3 regions of the Paenibacillus sp. 01T47 genome follow, and region 1 is predicted to be linked to each of the others. Evidence: predicted binding sites of a transcription regulator. Region 1 holds the regulator's gene; each other region holds the start of a gene.

Region 1 (6,053 bases):
ATTCATGCCTAAATCGAGCTTGTCCTTGGTTCAAAAGATGTTTTTATCATCGCGCGAAGCATGAAGCAAACATTGCTGATGTTACGATAACGAATCATTCAATGTTATTTACGGATGTTCAAGCAGATCATCGTTTATTGCCTTCCTATACTCATCTCATTATTGATGAAGCACATCATGTGGAAGAGGTTGCAGGCAAGCATCTAGGTATGCAAATTAACTACTTCTCTTTGACGCAGGCTGTTCTTCGGCTTTATAAAGATGCGCGCTCTGGATTATTGCCTGGGCTTCGCCAGAAGCTTATGTATGAGGATGACGCACATCAAGCTTCCTGGTTAGAGACGATTGATACCGTTATTCCTATTTTCCAAGAAATTAAGGAGCACTGGGATAAGCTGTTTGAAATGTTTTATAGCTTTACTTCAACTTCATCGGATGGACCAACTGAGAATGGTCAGTCGGTATGCCGCCTTAAGAAAAACGAGCTTCCAGCAGGCTGGGAGGACGGTGTTACGGTTGAAGGAAATATCCACACTGAACTCAACCGAGTCATTCGAACCGTCGATAAAATGGTTACCGATATTAAAGACCGTGTTGACGATTCCGGTGTTCAAGCGATAATAACGGATTTAAATGGCGCGGTACGTGATTTGTCTCGACTTAAGGATGAGCTTAGAACGTTTATCACCTTAGAGCTTGCGGACTCTGTGTTTTGGATTGAAGCAAGCAGCGTATACCGCTACAGATCTGTGCAGCTATACGGTGTGCCAGTAGATGTAAGCGCTCAGCTGCAAAAATATTTTTTTGATGTCAAAGAAAGTATCGTATTAACCTCTGCAACGTTATCTGTGCAAAAATCTTTTCAATACGCGGAGGAGCAGCTTGGGTTAACTGGATATGAACAGCAGGGCAGGCTTAAAACCGTTCAATTGCCTTCTCCGTTTAATTACCGGGAGCAGGCATTAGTTGTCATTCCACGCAACTTCCCAGTACTCAAGGGAGCAGCTGTAGATGACACCTATTTGGATATGCTTGTAAAATCGCTTTCTGATGCTGCAAAGGAAACGAAGGGCAGAATGCTAGTGCTGTTCACGTCCTATCGCATGCTGAGGCAGGTCTACGAGCCGCTTAAAGAGCTTTTAAGCGTTGCAGGAATTCAAGTACTAGGACAAGGAATAGACAGCGGCAATCGCACGAAGCTTACAAGACGTTTCCGTCAAACGCCAGAGTCCGTTTTACTTGGCACGAGCAGCTTCTGGGAAGGTGTAGATATACCCGGAGAAGCTCTGATTTGCCTTGCCATCGTTCGTTTGCCATTCCAACCGCCTAACCATCCCTTAGTGGAAGCAAAAGCTGAGATGCTGCAGCGGCAGAAACAAAATCCTTTTATGAAATTGTCGATTCCCCAAGCCGTCATTCGCTTTAAACAAGGCTTTGGGCGTCTAGTAAGGACTTCACAAGACAAAGGGATCGTAATCATATATGATACTAGAATAATCGACACTTACTACGGTAAACACTTCTTATATTCACTGCCAGGACCAAAAATCGAAACGATGCATATGGATCAAATGGTCGTGCGAATGAGAGAATGGTTAACGGATGAAAATGCAGCATTGCCGCAGGAAAATCAAGCTGTGTCTAGCGAAGAGGAGGAAAAACGATGAAGCAAACGAAAATATCGGAGGCTGTCGTCAGAAGGCTTCCCGTTTATTTGCAAGTACTAAATGAAATGCTTAATCGTGAGATTCAGACCATTTCTTCGCAGGATTTAGGCACAAAGCTTGATTTAAATCCTGCTCAAATTCGTAAAGATCTCGCTTATTTCGGAGAGTTTGGACGGAAGGGCGTAGGCTACGATGTTGTATATTTAATTGAGAAGATACGTCAAATTTTGAAGGTTGATCAGACGATAAAGGTTGCGTTGGTTGGAGCCGGCAATCTAGGTCATGCCTTATGCAATTACAATAAATACTCCAAGGATAATATGCAGATTACCGCCGTGTTCGATGTACATCCGAGCAAAATTGGAACGAGCATTAATAATTTGATTGTAATGCCGATGAGCGAGCTTGCTGCAACGGTTGCAGAGCAAAATATTCGGATCGGCATCATTACCGTTCCAGCATTTGAAGCACAAAATGTAGCTAATCAATTTGTCGAAGCAGGCATAGAAGGAATATTGAATTTTGCCCCTGCTATTCTACGAGTACCGGATGAAATGCGAATACATAATGCTGATTTCACAAGGGAATTGCTTAGCTTAGCCTATTATTTAGCCAAAGAGGGAGAGACGCAGGATGAGTCAGATTTGGATTGAAAATGGTTTGTTTATAACGATGGATGACGAAAATCCATCATTTAGAGGACATATGGTTGTATCCGATGATCGGATTAGTTATATAGGTACGGCTGTTCCTGAACAGCTTTCTGATACGGTGCAAAAAATAGACGGCAGCAAGCTGGCTTTTATGCCAGGACTTATTAATACTCACGGACATGCGGCGATGAGCTTGCTTCGCGGATATTCCGATGATCAGAATTTGCAGGTTTGGCTGGAACAGAAAATGTGGCCAATGGAAGGCAAATATGTTGATCAAGATACACGTGCAGGAAGTTCTCTAGCGATCGTAGAAATGCTGAAATCAGGTACAACAGCTTTTGTTGATATGTATGATCGCATGGATCAAGTTGCTCAAATGGTTGAGCAAAGCGGTATCCGCGGTGTTTTGACAAGAGGCGTTATCGGACTATGTCCACCAGATGTACAGGAAGCTAAGCTTGCTGAGGCAATTGCTTTTGCCCGTGATTGGAACGGGAAAGCCGATGGACGCATAACCACGATGATTTCTCCACACGCGCCTTATACATGTCCACCAGCATATATTGAACGTTTTGTACAAGCAGCTCATGATTTTGATTTGCCTTTGCACACGCATATGTCGGAAACGATAGCGGAAGTTGAGCAAAACGTGCGTGATTATGGACTTCGTCCGGTCGAACATTTGGATCGTTTAGGCTTTTTCTCACGTCCTGCACTTGTTGCGCATGCCGTACATCTGAATGATGCTGAGATCGAGCTGCTTGCTGCTAAAGGAGTTGCGGTTTCACATAATCCTGTAAGCAATCTTAAGCTTGCTAGCGGCATTGCACGTGTTCCTGATTTGATTCGCGCAGGTGTTACGGTATCGCTTGGAACAGATAGTGTGGCAAGCAACAACAATCTTGATTTATTTGAGGAAATTCGATTCGCGGCTTTGCTTCATAAAGGTGTATCTGGAGATCCTACTGCTATCCCTGCTTTGGAAGCATTGAAGCTTGGTACAGTGAATGGGGCAAAATCCATTTGGCAAGAGAAGAGCCTTGGTAGTCTAAAAGTAGGCATGAAGGCAGATTTCATCGCTATTGATATTGAACAGCCGCATTTCTACCCTCAGACGGATATCGTATCACATTTGGTCTACTCAGGTTCAGGCCGCGATGTGCGGCATGTATGGATTGATGGAAGACAAGTATTGAAAAACGGCGAATGCACTTGGCTTGATGAGGAGAAAATTCGTTACGAGGCACAAGCGAGCTTTGATCGCTTGCTGCAAGCTTAATGCGAGCAACAGCAAGGAAACGAAAGCCGTTTATGACACTTAAGCGATGGTTGTTGTTAATTACAGCATTCCTCTTGCTGCTTCTAACCGTTTCCTTTATCTATTTCCGTGAAGTTCAGTCCCCTGAGTGGACAGCAATTAATGCGGCGAAGGAACAAGCGACTAAAGCAGCTGATCTTATCGAGATAGAAAAGGTACATCATCATATATGGCAAAAAAACAGTTGGGTCGTTGAAGGTATTAATCAACAGGATGAACATGTATACGTATGGCTGACTGAGAAGCAACAACCAGTTATCATGAGAGCGACGGAAGGCATTTCTGAGAAGTCACTCAAAGATGATTTCATCAGCAAGAGGCCATTGGCAGAAATAAAGAGAATTCAGCCGGGTCTGCTTGATGACAAAACGGTGTGGGAGATCTATTATAATGACGGTGAAAAGCCTGATCATTACCGATATGATTTCTACCGTTTTGATGATGGTGCATTTATTGATTCTTATACGTTACCAGCAAAAACGGGGCCATAAGGCTCCGTTTCCTTTTATTGATGGACGATTCTTGCATAATTTCATGATATACTTTCGTATAGCGGTGTTGATATACGGAGTGTTCATAAATTTATTGCAGGAGGGATTTTCATAATGATGAGACCACGTGTAATACCAATCGTGATTACTGCTGCAATTTCCGCTTCCGTTTTGTTCGGAGGCTGGGCTGTATATAATCAAGTGGCTGTAGCAGCTCCATTAGAGAAAGTTACAAAAGGCATTAAAGGTATTGTTTCTTCAGAAAAACCAGTTATGGATCGCAATAAAGTAGCTATTTCTCTTGAATTAACGCCGGATGCGAATCTCCGGGACATCTATGAAAGTATTGCGGCTAACGGAAAAGATGTAGTTGGCGACCGTAAGCTTGAGCTTAATATAGAAGAAAAATCGAATAAGCAGCTTGAAGATCTGTGGTATGCTTCCATGTTTGAAGTTGCAGAGGCGATGGAGCGCAAAACCTACTCTCATATTCCAGATGCGATGAAAGAAGCAGCAAAATCCATGAAAGATGTCACCGTGACGACTGAAATGGATGATACGAATGTGTATATTACGATTAAAAATAATGAAGCGGTGAAATATATCGTCCTGCCACGCACGCCAAACCAATTGGAGGCATGGTAATATGATGAAATATGGTAAAGAAATTGCGATAGGCTCACTTCCTGTACTTATTGCTTTTTTTATATATATTGGACAAAATGTTGTTCCCATCGTATTGCTGGGTGTGTTAGGCTTTGCCGTAGTTTATGCAGCACGAGGTAGAGGCAAGCTGACCGCGTTGTCTAGCCAGAAGCGGCGTTCTGAGGAGAAAATGACACCACTCACCTTTGAGGAAATCGGAGGTCAGGAGCGTGCCAAGCAGGAGCTTGTAGAGGCGCTTGATTTTCTCGTTCATCAAGAACAAATTGCTAAGCTTGGCATTCGGCCGTTAAAAGGCATCCTGCTGTCAGGCCCTCCAGGAACAGGAAAGACGCTGCTTGCTAAAGCAGCTGCTCAATATACAGATTCGATTTATTTGGCTGCTTCTGGCAGTGAGTTTGTTGAAATGTATGTTGGTGTAGGCGCAGGACGTATTCGCGACCTGTTCAAAGAGGCACGTACAAAAGCGAATAAAGCGAAAAAAAGCAGCGCTGTTATTTTTATTGATGAGATTGAAGTCATTGGCGGCAAACGAGATGGCGGTCAGCAGCGCGAGTATGATCAAACCTTGAATCAGCTATTAACCGAGATGGATGGTATTTATGCAAATGAATCACCGCGCATTTTGTTAATTGCGGCTACTAACCGTAAGGAAATGCTCGATAGCGCATTGCTCCGTCCAGGCCGTTTCGACAGGCACATCGGTGTTGAACTTCCTGATAAAAAGGGCAGATTGCATATTTTGAACATCCATGCGAAAAATAAACCTATCCGCACAGGCGTGAACTTAGAACGGATTGCAAGTGAATCCTTTGGTTTCTCAGGTGCACAGCTAGAGAGCGTCATGAATGAAGCGGCGATTTATGCGATGCGTGAGAGCAGTGAAACCATCGCTGAACAGCATTTATCGATGGCTATTGATAAGGTTATGATGGGTGAAAAAACGGATCGTGAGGCATCAAAAGAAGAGCGTGAACGGATTGCGCTTCATGAGCTCGGACATGCAATTATGGCAGAACTAATGCGTCCAGGCAGCGTGTCACAGGTTGCTTTGTCTCCGCGCGGTCAAGCGTTAGGTTATGTTCGTCACAATCCGCAGCAGGATCAATATTTGTACACAAAACAGTTCCTTAACGGTCAAATTATGATTACATTAGGCGGAGCCGCTGCTGAGGAAATGTTTTATGGTGATCGGAGCACTGGATCAAGAGGTGACTTCGAACAATCGATGAATATAGTCAAAACATTAGTGGAATCG
Region 2 (6,053 bases), on a different contig from region 1:
TTCGCTGCCTTCTGGGAATACAACTGCGCAGTCGCCAGCAAGGAATACATCAGCGTGTGAAGTTGATTGAAGCGTTGGTGTAACAAGTGAACGACCACGGTCTTCTGCAAGACCGCTGCTGCCGACAACTGGATTACCTTTAACGCCGCCAGTCCAAATGATTGTGCTGGATTCAATCGTACGACCGTCTTTAAGCGATACGGAGCTTTTTGTCGCTTCTGTAATCGCTACGCTAGTGATGAAGTTAACGCCACGTTTCTCAAGGCTTGTTACAGCGCGATCGATCAATACTTTCGGGAAGATTGGCAGAACGGCAGGGCCGGCTTCTACGCAATACAGCGAAATATCATTAAAGTCGATGCCTTTGCTGCGGCAAATCTCAGGAAGTCTGTCAGCGAATTCGCCAACAAGCTCAACGCCAGTCAAGCCGCCGCCGCCAACAACGATTGTTGCGTCAGCTTTGTTGCCTGATTTTTTGTAAGCGTCAAGACGATCTTCAACATGCTTGCGGATTTTGTTAGCATCAGCAACGGATTTAAGAACAAGACTGTTCTCTTCCAATCCTGGAATGCCGAAGTAGTTCGTTTCACTTCCAAGTGCTACAACAAGAGTGTCGTACTTTTGCACTTGTCCGCTTTCAAGAACCACTTGCTTCTCGTTAGGTTTAATTTCTTTAACCGAGTCAACGATGATGTTAACTTGTTTGTCGCCTAGAAGCTTGCTAAGCGGTAGAGCAACTGCTTGCTCAGCAATTGTGTCCCCAGCAAGTCTGTGCAGCTCAGTAATGATTTGGTGAGTTGGAAAACGGTTTACGATTGTGATGCTAGCTTCTGCTGCAGTCAAGTGTTGTCGTGCTGTTAGAGCAGTAAGAAGACCGCCATAACCGCCACCAAGAATTAGTATTTGCTTCGACATGTTCATCCTCCGTTCGTTCTATACGTATTCGGTGTATTATACTTTATCGTTTTTGCGTTCAGACAAAACACTTAGGAAAGCTTGCGCGAAACGAAGCGTTTTTTGAACTTCCGGATCTTTAAGCATTTTCAACATAGCGAATAGGCCAACAGAAGAGTTAGCCGCTTCTTGCGAGCGCTCGCCAGCTTCAATAGCTGCTGTTGCGATACCTTTTGCTTTCTCTTGAACCGGTTTAACGAATTCACCGATACCTTGAGCGAAATCGTTGATCAACACTTTGTCTGTAGCGATGTTTTGTGCAAAATCATAAGCTTTGGTCATTAGAGTAACCATTTCAGCTAATTTCGGCAGGCTGTCCACGAGTACAGTTAGAGACTCTTGAACCTCCGGCTTCATCAATTGATCAAGTACATCCAACGTTTGTTTTTCTTCGACGAGGCTAGCTGCAACCTCTTGTCCAGCAGATGGTTGTGACATAATAGAATGTCCTCCTTTACGTAAATTTGAAAGTAAGTTGTAGTCTCAATTGTGTCAGCCGCTAAAGTTAAAAATGCATCCTGAAAGTTTGTTACACTTTTCACATAGTTAATCGAAAAATGTTTATGTGTACGTAACAGTCTTATTTCTGCATGAGGCAGAAGGATGTGAATGCGCGTATGACGTAATCGGATTAAACCCTTTGTTTCTATTCTACATCGTTTTCACCAAAAGTTAAAAAGAAATTTATTGCTTTCGGTAAAAAGATTTGGAATATTGCTGACATGAAGCGCAATTCAGTTATGATAATAAAAAACAATGATTAAAAACATACATAAAGGAGTTCTAATATGCAGCCCTATACGCAAAGAGTTGTATCCATCATTAAGGCGATTCCGGAAGGCACCGTAATGACGTATGGTCAAGTAGCAGAACTGGCTGGCAATCGCAGGGGGGCAAGGCAGGTTGTCCGAGTTCTGCATTCGATGAGCGGCATTTATAATCTTCCCTGGCACAGAGTTGTTAATGCAAAAGGGGAGATATCGATTCAAGAGGAGGAAGCTCGTTACATGCAGATCTTTTATTTAAAAGAGGAAGGTGTTGCAGCGAGCGAGGACGGGCGAATTGATTTGGAAAAATACCGCTACAATCCGGAAAGAGAAGAAGAAAGATGACCTTGCCCGGATGAAAATTATGCTTCTTCGCGGTTAAGCGGCTGCGATTAACTTTTTCTAATGAGGCCCCATTTGAAACCCCGTATCCGAACCTTTATTATGGTATAGACCATTCGGAAGGGAGAGAAAGAACATGACAACAGAAATTACACCGGGAAACGTTAGAAACTTCACAGTTTCCACCGAAATCTTTTATAACCAAAGCTTGGATATTTATTCGCAAATGATTTATATCGTACTCAGCTCAAGCACGGCGGATTCCGCATCGCTCACCTTAGACGAGGTTGCCAAAAAAGGCCGTATGACGACAAAACTTGCAATAAAAGCGATGCAAGCCTTAGTTGACGAGCAGCTAATCCCACATAAATTGTTCCGTAAAATGATCGGTGAATTCCAGGATGATCGCTTATCTTGGGCAGCCAAAGGGCTGCTCACGTATTGCAAGGAGCATAAAAACATTACATTGCCTGAGCTCTTAGCACTATCAGATCAATCTGGCGAGGATGAGGTCAGCATTCGGAAGGCATTGATGGAGCTGGAGAGAAACGGTTATTTAGAGGAATTTACGGAATTGAACAAATTGATGCACGGATAATCGAAAGAATATGCAAAAAAGCCATCAACGTCCTCAGCAAACGGAAGCAGCGTTGTTGGGCACATATAAGCTAAGTAGAAGCAAATGAAATATTTCCTTCTATTTTGAAAGAAGCAGGACCTTCACAGCTGTTGCGCTGTATAGGTCCTGCTTCTTTTTTTGTTTAGTGGCGATCAATTATACAGCACTATTCTTTCGTTAATTTCTCTAGTATAGCGTCGCCTTTTGTTCCAACCATTACATACGCGAAGCGGGCATTTTGCTCCGTTTCCAGCCCAGTGCCTTCGGGTACAAAATAAGATTCTATGCCGTACTGGATGTTTCTCCAGCCGCTAGTGGAACCGTTAATAATGATTTCCTTGTCAGCTAAAGGCTCGCCTTTTTTATATAAACGATCCAAGTTGTATACGCCGCCCGCACCTTGTTGAAGCACGACCTTAATTCGGCTGTTGCTTGGACGCCTTTCCAGTTCCTGAGCGATGTGATCTGGTGGTGCCGAAATATTGTATTGGAGCGCTACATAATCGCCTTGCAAAATGGATCGTGGATCAAGCGGCACGATGGCCAGCTTAATCGGAGTGCCGCTCGAGAGCAATATTTCGCTTACTGCGGCATGGTAACCGACATAACCGAGCTGCAGCACTACAACGATAGCAATGAGAGCGGGGCTTCTACGCAGCAATCGGCTGAATGAGTCCGCTTGTTCAGACACTGCTGCGCGTGTTCTGTAGGCGTAAATATAAGTAGCTGCTATGATAATCACGCCAAGCAGAGCGAGTGTAATCGACTTGTGCAATAACGTCCAGAACAAGTCGTAATATTTGAACGCAAGGAAAATGAACCAGAATACGAAGCTTATGGCTGCTTCAAGGGCTTGGCTGCGCCTAACAAATAGAAAGGCTGCGATCGTAACTACAATGAAATTCAATATATTAAATAGCTCATATGAGTAAGGGAAAATGTTATCCATAAAGGTTAGCCAAAATAGAAGGAGCAGAGTAAAGAACCAACCGCATTCTCTTACATGAATCTTGAAGGGGCCTTCCCTAAGAAGATGGTGACTAGCATAAATGACTGCATTGAGCGACGTCACAATGAACACGATGAAGGAAGCCGCATTATGAACAGATCCAAATAACTGAAACAGAAGAATAGCGACATTTATATTCAGTAAGGTATAGATAAAGAAATGCGGTACCCTTCCTTGCCATTTGAACCATCCGACAAGTAGTACCGCTATGAAAAAAATAGATAAGGCTGAAGTATCAATCCAAGCGGTAGAGATAAGTCCAGCTATATATCCAATCGTAAGCACGGTGTAGCGTACAGCCGTATTTAAGCGAGTCAGCAGCAGTGTTGGAATAATAAACAGCAGTGACACTACAAATAAAATATTTTCGGGCGGGATTTCACCAGCGGCTAATAGTACTAAGCCTACTAAGGAGATACTGCCAATCAAAACACCGATTACGGTAACGATTGTGAATGCGATTTTGCCAACAAGAGTGCTCTTATGTTCTTCTGATGGATGGGATGCTTGGTCATCTCGTTCATTAGAGCTTGACTGATGCTTGCCGAGCTTGTTTAAGTAACGGAAGAAAAAGACGTTGGCTGTGAGTAATAAAGCGACAAAGAGGAGTCCGAATATAAAAAACAAGGTGGAATAATGCTCGGACATCAGCTCGAAATATTTAAATACAGCGAAAGCGGAAGCAGCCAGCGCGTTAAGGGTTAGCATGATTTTGTCCAGACGCACTTGGGTGAAATAATAAAATCCGAACGCGATTGCCGCAGCGCTTGCGACGTTCATCCATGCGCCATAATGTTCGTATAGATCGGAACTTGTCAAGACGAGCAAAGAAATATGAAAGGTAATAAAGCTAATATATTTAAGCGGCGCTGATGTGAGACGTTTGGCTTCTATTAATGCGAATAGAATAAGATTGATAAGCGCAAATAACCAGCCAATCAGCAAAATTTCTTGGTCGCTATGGACGATAGAATACGCGCTTGGGAAAAAGTATTGCCACAGGGTTAGATGAACGAGTAAATAGGCAAGGATATAAAAAGGATTAAAGCGGGTAATGAACGCGAGCAGCAGGGCAGGAATGGACCAAACGAGAAACAGCTCATAGGTGTCCGCATGTGAATTATATATTTGATTTAGAAGGGCAACCGCCACGCCAAACGCGACACAGCCGCCGACTAGAAAAGTAACAGACAAAAAATAGTGATGCCCAAGCATTATTTTCATTTTGGAAAAGACGAAAGCAGCGCCATAGAATAACACCATGATGCCGGCAGACGTGAGAATTTTATCGGCGCGGACTAGGCCGCCCCAGTTCGCCGCGAAGAAATAGATGATGGAAGCAAGCAGAAGTGAAACGCCCATTAGAAATCCAACACGCGCAACATTTAATCGAAGCATAGCACTCACAAGCCTTTCTAGTTGATCTGGCTTTATTATAATGACCCAATCTAAAGTGAACTAGTACTCACTTTTTGTAGTACTGCCTTGCTTAGAGCGAAGCAAGCTCTTATACGTTATAACCCGATTTAGCGGTTGATCTAACAAATAAATTTTGAAAGCTGGGCTGTACAAAGGTTTATGAATCAAATGGGCCGTTATTATGCTATTCTTAAGGTTACGAAAGATTTAACTACTAAAGTGCGGAAGAGGTCTATAGATGAGTGAAATAAAGTTTGCGGATTATGCGTTAAGCCAAGAAATCGATCGAGCGTTGGAGAGCCTGTCCTACGAAACGCCAACGGAGGTGCAGCGCGAGGTTATTCCGGTTGCGCTTGAGCAAAAGGATTTGGTCGTTAAATCACAAACGGGCAGCGGTAAGACAGCAGCCTACGGTATTCCGTTATGCGAGCTGGTTGATTGGAACGAAAACAAACCTCAGGTGCTTGTGCTGACACCAACGAGGGAGCTGGCACTGCAAGTCAACGAGGACATTACCAATATCGGCCGCTTCAAGCGGATCAAATCGATGGCTGTCTACGGTAAAGCGCCTTTCCATATCCAAAGAGCCGAGCTTAAGCAAAGAACGCATATGGTCGTAGGGACGCCTGGACGCGTACATGATCATATTGAGCGTGGAACACTTCCCATCGAACGAATCAAATATTTAGTCATCGACGAAGCGGACGAAATGCTGAACATGGGCTTTATCGAGCAGGTACAAGCTATTATTCAGCAGCTGCCTACGGATCGAGTGACAATGCTGTTCTCTGCAACGTTCCCTGAGGATGTAGCTAAGCTAGCGCATAGATATATGAACACTCCTGTACAAGTAGAGATCAAGGCAGAGGGACTTACGACTGCTACGATTGAGCACTCGGTTATTGAGGTGAAGGAAGCAGACAAGTTTAAGCTGCTCCAAGAC
Region 3 (6,053 bases), on a different contig from region 1:
CCTACGGAAATGACGATTAAATCTGCTTCTAATGAATCGCCGTTCGTGAAGCGTATTCCTTTAGCGCGATTTAATCCGGTAATGCTTTCCGTTTCCTTGCTGAGCCAGAATCGCATCCCTTGCTCTTCCAATTCTTTGCGAAGCATGTCGGATGACATACGATCGAGCTGACGATTCATTAAATAAGGCGCATTGTGAATGACATCTGTTTCCATGCCGAGATTTAACAAGCCTCGTGCAGCTTCAAGCCCTAGCAAGCCGCCGCCGATCACTGCGGCTTTCTTATATTTTTTTGAGTATTCGATCATCATCTTGCAATCGTCAATGTTACGGAACGAGATGACGCCAGATTTATGAACTCCTGCAATGGGCGGAATAAAGGCAGAAGAGCCGGTTGCTATAATGAGATGATCATAATCGGCACGAATGCCGGATATGGTCGTTACATATTGTGAATCTGAATGAATATGAGCGACAGTCTCGCCTTTAAAAAGACTTATTTCCCGTTCCACATACCAAGACCAATCATTAATTACTATGCTTTCAATGGAAGAGTCTCCTTGAAGCACCTTTGATAATAAAATACGGTTATAGTTCGGATGATGCTCATTGCCAAATACCGTAATTTGGAATTTATCTGGCGCAAGCTTGATGATTTCATCCACACATTTAATACCTGCCATTCCATTTCCTATAACGACTAGTTTCTCTCTACTCACCTATGCTCACATCCACTCGTGCAATTTCCTAGATTGTTAAAGAAACAAAACGAACCTCTTGCCCAGCTGACGCGCCAGCCCCCCCGGCTGGTATTTGTACGATAGCATTGGCTCTAGCGAAGGCAGCAACATTACCGGACTTATCATGACGCAGCGGCTCTACCATCCATTCCTTCTCCGAGCGATAGACAAATGCTCTCGCGTATCTTGGATAAGGGGACGGTTTAGCTATGGAATCGATTAAACGCCCTTCCATCCACTCGGTCCGAAAATCATTTCTTCCGATAGCCTTCAATATCGCAGGACGAAGCAGCAGCTCGACACCTGCAAAGCAAGCAGATGGATTCCCGGATAAGCAAATGAGAAGCTTAGATCCAAAATGATAGGCAGAGGTAGGCGTTCCCGGTCGCATGACAACTTTAGTAAACAAAGGTACGCCGCCGATGCTTTCCGCCGCCAGCTTTACGAAGTCGTAATCACCAACCGATACACCTCCTGTGGTTACGATCAATTCTGATTGCTCTAGCGCCGCCTTAAGCGCGTTTTCAATCGTTTTCAGGCAATCGGGTACGGACCTATGACGAATGACTGAGGCTCCAAGATCCCTAAGCCGAGCGCTTACCATGAAGCTGTTCGCGTCAAAAATTTTGCCGGATTGCAAGCTCTCGCCTGGCATGAGCAATTCATCGCCAACCGGAATAATTGTGACGAGAGGTTTTTTATATACCTGTACTTCCGTTTGCCCAAAAGAAGCTAAAATGGCGATTTCTTTCGATTTGATAGCCGTTCCGCGGTATAGCACCTTCATACCATTTCGGATATCCTCGCCCTTTTCGGCAATGTGTTGTCCTTTTACGTAAGCACGATCAATTTGAATGGATAATCCCCGTAGGTCCATACGTTCGCGTGCTGCTTCCTGCACTACAATCGTATCATAGCCAGCAGGCACGGGAGCACCAGTGAAAATACGAACCGCAGTCATCATTTTTGGCTCCATATCGTACATACGCTCTGATTGGCCTGACCGAATTTCTCCTTTAACCTGTAATAACACAGGCATTTCCTTGCTTGCACCTCCCGATGATGCGGCGTAAATGGCGTATCCATCCATTGCGGCTCGGCGAAAAGGTGGCAAGGAGAATGGGCTTTCAAAATCATGAGCAAGTACTCTGGATAGACAATCATCTAACGATACCGTCTCACAAATCGGCTCCTTCATTTCCCTTGTCAATTTCATTAAAGCGTTTGATACGGATGCCGTAAGCGGTTGAATTGGATTTAGGACCGACATGTTATCCCTCCAGCGAATGATTGGTACAAAAATGATCAGAAAAAGCCCTTTCCCGCATCTGGGAAAAGGCATCATTGCCGCAAGAGTTAGCACGCCATTGTGCTGTACTCGTTCTATAATGTATAGATTAGTTCATGTTAATTTACATGTCAATATATATAACACAATCTTAATCAATTTTTCCGAAAAATATTTTATGTAATATATATTGACATAAATATTACACCGCCCTATAATTCGAGTTGGGGTTACAAAGTTTGTGATCCAATGCATAAAAGTGGTCGCACAATGACGTGCCCCCTATGGCAATGAAGCCGCAATCCGTTCCTTAATAAGGACGGATTGCGGCTTTTTTAGTTGATTACAATAGAAAAGGGAGAGATTGGAATGGAGAGAAAAGGATTTTGGCATAGCGGGCACAAACCTACCTTATTCAGTGCTTTTTTGTATTTTGACATGAGTTTTATGATTTGGGTGCTTATTGGTCCTCTCAGCGTTATTATTGCGGCCGATTATCCGATGGATCCTGTTCAAAAAGCAAACCTCGTAGCTCTTCCTATATTAGGAGGTTCAATTTTAAGATTAGTGTTAGGTTTCATGACCGATTATATCGGGCCCAAACGAACGGCTCAGTTCGGAATGCTCTTTACTCTTATTCCATTAATAATGGGCTGGCAATTCGTACATTCCTTGGATCAGCTCTATATCGTAGCTCTACTGCTCGGTGTTGCTGGCGCCTCATTTGCTGCAGCCTTACCGCTTGCCAGCCAGTGGTACTCCAAGGAGCATCAAGGACTTGCAATGGGTATCGCCGGGGCAGGAAATAGCGGTACTGTAATTTCTACTTTGTTTGCTAACCGCTTGGCGCAACATTACGGCAGCTGGGAAATGGTTTTTGGACTTGCTATCATCCCGATCATTATCGTCTTTATTATCTTCACGATCTTTGCCAAAAATAGTCCGAACCGTCCTGCGCCTAAAAAGCTTTCACAATATGCGCAGGTTTTAAAACAAGGCGATGCATGGGTGTTCTGCGCTTTCTATTGCGTAACCTTTGGCGGATTCGTCGGACTCTCCAACTATTTGACCATCTTCTTCAATACACAATATGGGTTATCCCCAGTCAGAGCCGCTGACTTCACAACCTTTTGTGTCATTGCAGGAAGCTTCTTTAGACCTGTTGGCGGATATCTTTCAGACCGGATCGGAGGAGCGCGCATGTTGACGATTCTTTACAGCGGCGCAGGCTTAATGCTTGCAGCAGTAGCAGCCATGCCCCCACTGCCTGTCGTCATTACCTTGCTTTTCATCGGAATGATGTGTCTCGGTGCAGGAAATGGCTCTGTATTCCAGCTTGTACCGCAGCGCTTCGGCAGTGAACTAGGCCTCATGACAGGCATTATTGGGGCTGCTGGCGGATTAGGCGGGTATGCGCTCCCTCTAATTCTCGGAAAGCTTTATCAATCTACCGGCTCATACACTTCCGGCTTCTTGATCCTCAGCTCTGTGACGCTGGCATCCCTTATTTTGTTAACGGTCATGCAAATGAAATGGAAACATAAATGGATGGCTAAAGGCGGCAAAGCCCGTCTAGACGTTGATGCTTCTCAAGTTAACGTTTAATATACAATTAATCAATTAAATAAACCAAATACCCTTAAACTAAGCTGTTTGCTTAATCCAAGGGTATTTTTTTGTCGTTCTAGAGCTTTTTATGTGCAGCCGTATCGGGGTTTGAAGCAGCTTCGCCATCGCCTTAATCCGGTGATCGTTACGCACTCGGCGCGTTCTCTAAATCTGCCTGATCCTCATAAAATGTTAATAGCGCCACCGAGCATCGCGCCTTGCCATTTGCGATAAAGCTCCCATGGAGCGCATGAGTCAAGCAAATGTTGACATGTATAAATACCTTCCTCAATAGAGTCTACCTTGCCTACGAACTGCAGTCGTACCGCTCCATTTAAAAGCACCTGATTGACGAAGGCAATATGTCCTTCCCCTTGCAGGACGGCTTCCGTCATATGAATTTGCTCGGCTGGAGTCCAATCTGTATCAGGGATAGGAGTCTCTAAGCCATACGTGCCGGGATCGATAATTTGAAGCCGAGATTCACCATCTTCTACGGTAAATGTACGAGTCGGACGTTCGATGAACAGATCTTCAGATCCTTCCACTCCTTGAACGATGAGTGCTTTTCTATATCGTAAATTCGTGGCCAATTGGGTCATTCTTGCTAACACTGTATTATGATAAACGCCGAATACCAAATAAGGCGAATGGGTATAATCGATTAGCTTCTCAGCAGTATTGAGCACAGTTCGCATGCCAAGCTCTAATCGAATCGAACGCAATTGCTTTAGTGGTGGGCACCATTGCTCAGCAGGTACATAAAGAACACCCGTATCCTTTGCTGCTTTTAAAATCTGCTCACGTGGAATACACTCTGTATTTATCCCTAATTCAAGGATTATTTCATGCAGCGTAATCCCCCATTTCGGAGGTAACGGCGCTGTTCCATGTAGAGTGACTGGAAGCCCAGCCGCCGCAAGCAGAAATGCTGTTGCAAACGTAGTAAAGAACGATTTCTTCCGCCCGTCATAAGGCCCTGCACAATCTAGTCCTTGTTGTAATGGGCTTCGGTATGCATGCTTGCGACAGACTGTCACGAATGCCTCTAGCTCCTCGACGCTTTCCATCTTCATTCGTTCAGCTATAAAAAAGGCTCCGATTTGCGCCGGGGTTGCTTTCAACTCCAAAATGGAATTTGCGGCTTCGAGCGCTTCCTCATAATTGAGATCTCTGGCACCCCGTTTTCCTCTGGCAACTTCCTTTAATAGATTTGCAATCATCGCATGCCCCCCTTATTTTGAATCCTGTAGTATTTGATAAACCTTAACAATAGACGTTGCCACATCGACCATTCGCTTCCGTTCATTCATCGCTTGCTTGCGCAGTACGTCGTACGCTTCCGCCTCGGAAATGTTTTTGATTTTGCATAAAATCCCCTTTGCCATATCAATCCATTTACGTTCTTCGAGCCTACTCTCCAGCTGTTTACGTTCGTTCTGCCATTGCTGTCTCTCGAAGCATTGTTTAGAAGCGAAATGAAGCGCCCAGTGCAGCTCTTGCTCGCTCATCGTAGCTGTCAGGAGACCATCAATCGATACATCATCTTCGCAGAAGGCTGTAGATAAAGAAGCTATTGGGGTGCTGCACCACCAGAGTAAGGGTAATGCCCTCTGCTTTAGAAGAACCTCACTCCAAGCTTTGGTCTCATTTAATGGCAAGTGCAAAATAATTGCTTCTGCGCTGCTTAATTGTTGAATTGCCTTTTTTGCGTCATTTGTGCTTATGACATGGTAACCGTAGTCTGTAAGCCTATATTTCGGCGTCTGATCTTTGGGAATTTGTTCCTTTCGAGAAACTGCTTCTACTCCCGCTGCTAGTGGACGTTCTACTACTAACAAAGAACGCATATAGAAGCGCTCCCTCCTATTCGACTTAAAGGTATCAACACAAATCAATATCATTGTTACTATATATAACACGAAAACCTCTTTTTTGTCGATAACCAGAAATTTAAGAAGTGTATGTTATATATATTGACATATAATGCTGTGTCATTGTATATTTACGCTATCAGTAACCAAACATTCTCGAATACAATGGTGTATTCGTCTGAAGCGGCAAAGAAGCCTGCTTTCGTATTCTAGGGAGACGCATGTTCTTCCATGAATATGAGGCAGGCTTTTGTTATTTTCACTCATACAGCGACTGAGAGGAGAGGAAGACTATGGTTTCTTCCAAAAAAAAATTAGTACTTATCGGCAACGGCATGGCGGGGGTTAGAACAATTGAGCATCTTCTCAAGCTTTCCCCAGAGAATTACGACATTACGATTTTCGGTTCCGAGCCTCATCCCAACTACAACCGCATCATGTTATCCTCGGTCCTAGCAGGAGGAGCAGATATGAAGGAAATCATTATTAATGGCTGGGAATGGTACAAAGAAAATAACATTACGCTGCATACGGGGCACAAGG

What was found. Region 1 encodes Rex, which represses fermentation and respiration genes when NADH is low (regulators of the CRP and FNR family bind a similar motif). Its sites were predicted from a motif close to TTGTGAAATATTTCACAA; they were not measured.
Region 2: a site for Rex is predicted at 1,481-1,498, ahead of AC1DOV_RS16890 (DUF1641 domain-containing protein). Genes of this name have one in related genera too.
Region 3: a site for Rex is predicted at 2,268-2,285, ahead of AC1DOV_RS31870 (nitrate/nitrite transporter). Genes of this name have one in related genera too.

The regions. Positions count from the first base shown of each region.
Region 1 is NZ_JBFTPA010000002.1:420,861-426,913, reverse strand. It holds gene dinG (ATP-dependent DNA helicase DinG) at 1-1,667, shown strand, start outside; gene AC1DOV_RS05945 (redox-sensing transcriptional repressor Rex) at 1,664-2,320, shown strand; gene AC1DOV_RS05940 (amidohydrolase) at 2,301-3,602, shown strand; gene AC1DOV_RS05935 (cell wall elongation regulator TseB-like domain-containing protein) at 3,635-4,132, shown strand; gene AC1DOV_RS05930 (hypothetical protein) at 4,247-4,777, shown strand; gene AC1DOV_RS05925 (AAA family ATPase) at 4,779-6,053, shown strand, end outside.
Region 2 is NZ_JBFTPA010000007.1:246,104-252,156, forward strand. It holds gene AC1DOV_RS16885 (NAD(P)/FAD-dependent oxidoreductase) at 1-915, opposite strand, end outside; gene AC1DOV_RS16890 (DUF1641 domain-containing protein) at 952-1,392, opposite strand; gene AC1DOV_RS16895 (MGMT family protein) at 1,743-2,066, shown strand; gene AC1DOV_RS16900 (hypothetical protein) at 2,200-2,661, shown strand; gene AC1DOV_RS16905 (GDYXXLXY domain-containing protein) at 2,849-5,131, opposite strand; gene AC1DOV_RS16910 (DEAD/DEAH box helicase) at 5,349-6,053, shown strand, end outside.
Region 3 is NZ_JBFTPA010000030.1:22,194-28,246, forward strand. It holds gene nirB (nitrite reductase large subunit NirB) at 1-719, opposite strand, end outside; gene AC1DOV_RS31865 (molybdopterin molybdotransferase MoeA) at 748-2,010, opposite strand; gene AC1DOV_RS31870 (nitrate/nitrite transporter) at 2,398-3,633, shown strand; gene AC1DOV_RS31875 (anthranilate phosphoribosyltransferase) at 3,819-4,859, opposite strand; gene AC1DOV_RS31880 (ANTAR domain-containing response regulator) at 4,872-5,486, opposite strand; gene nirB (nitrite reductase large subunit NirB) at 5,804-6,053, shown strand, end outside.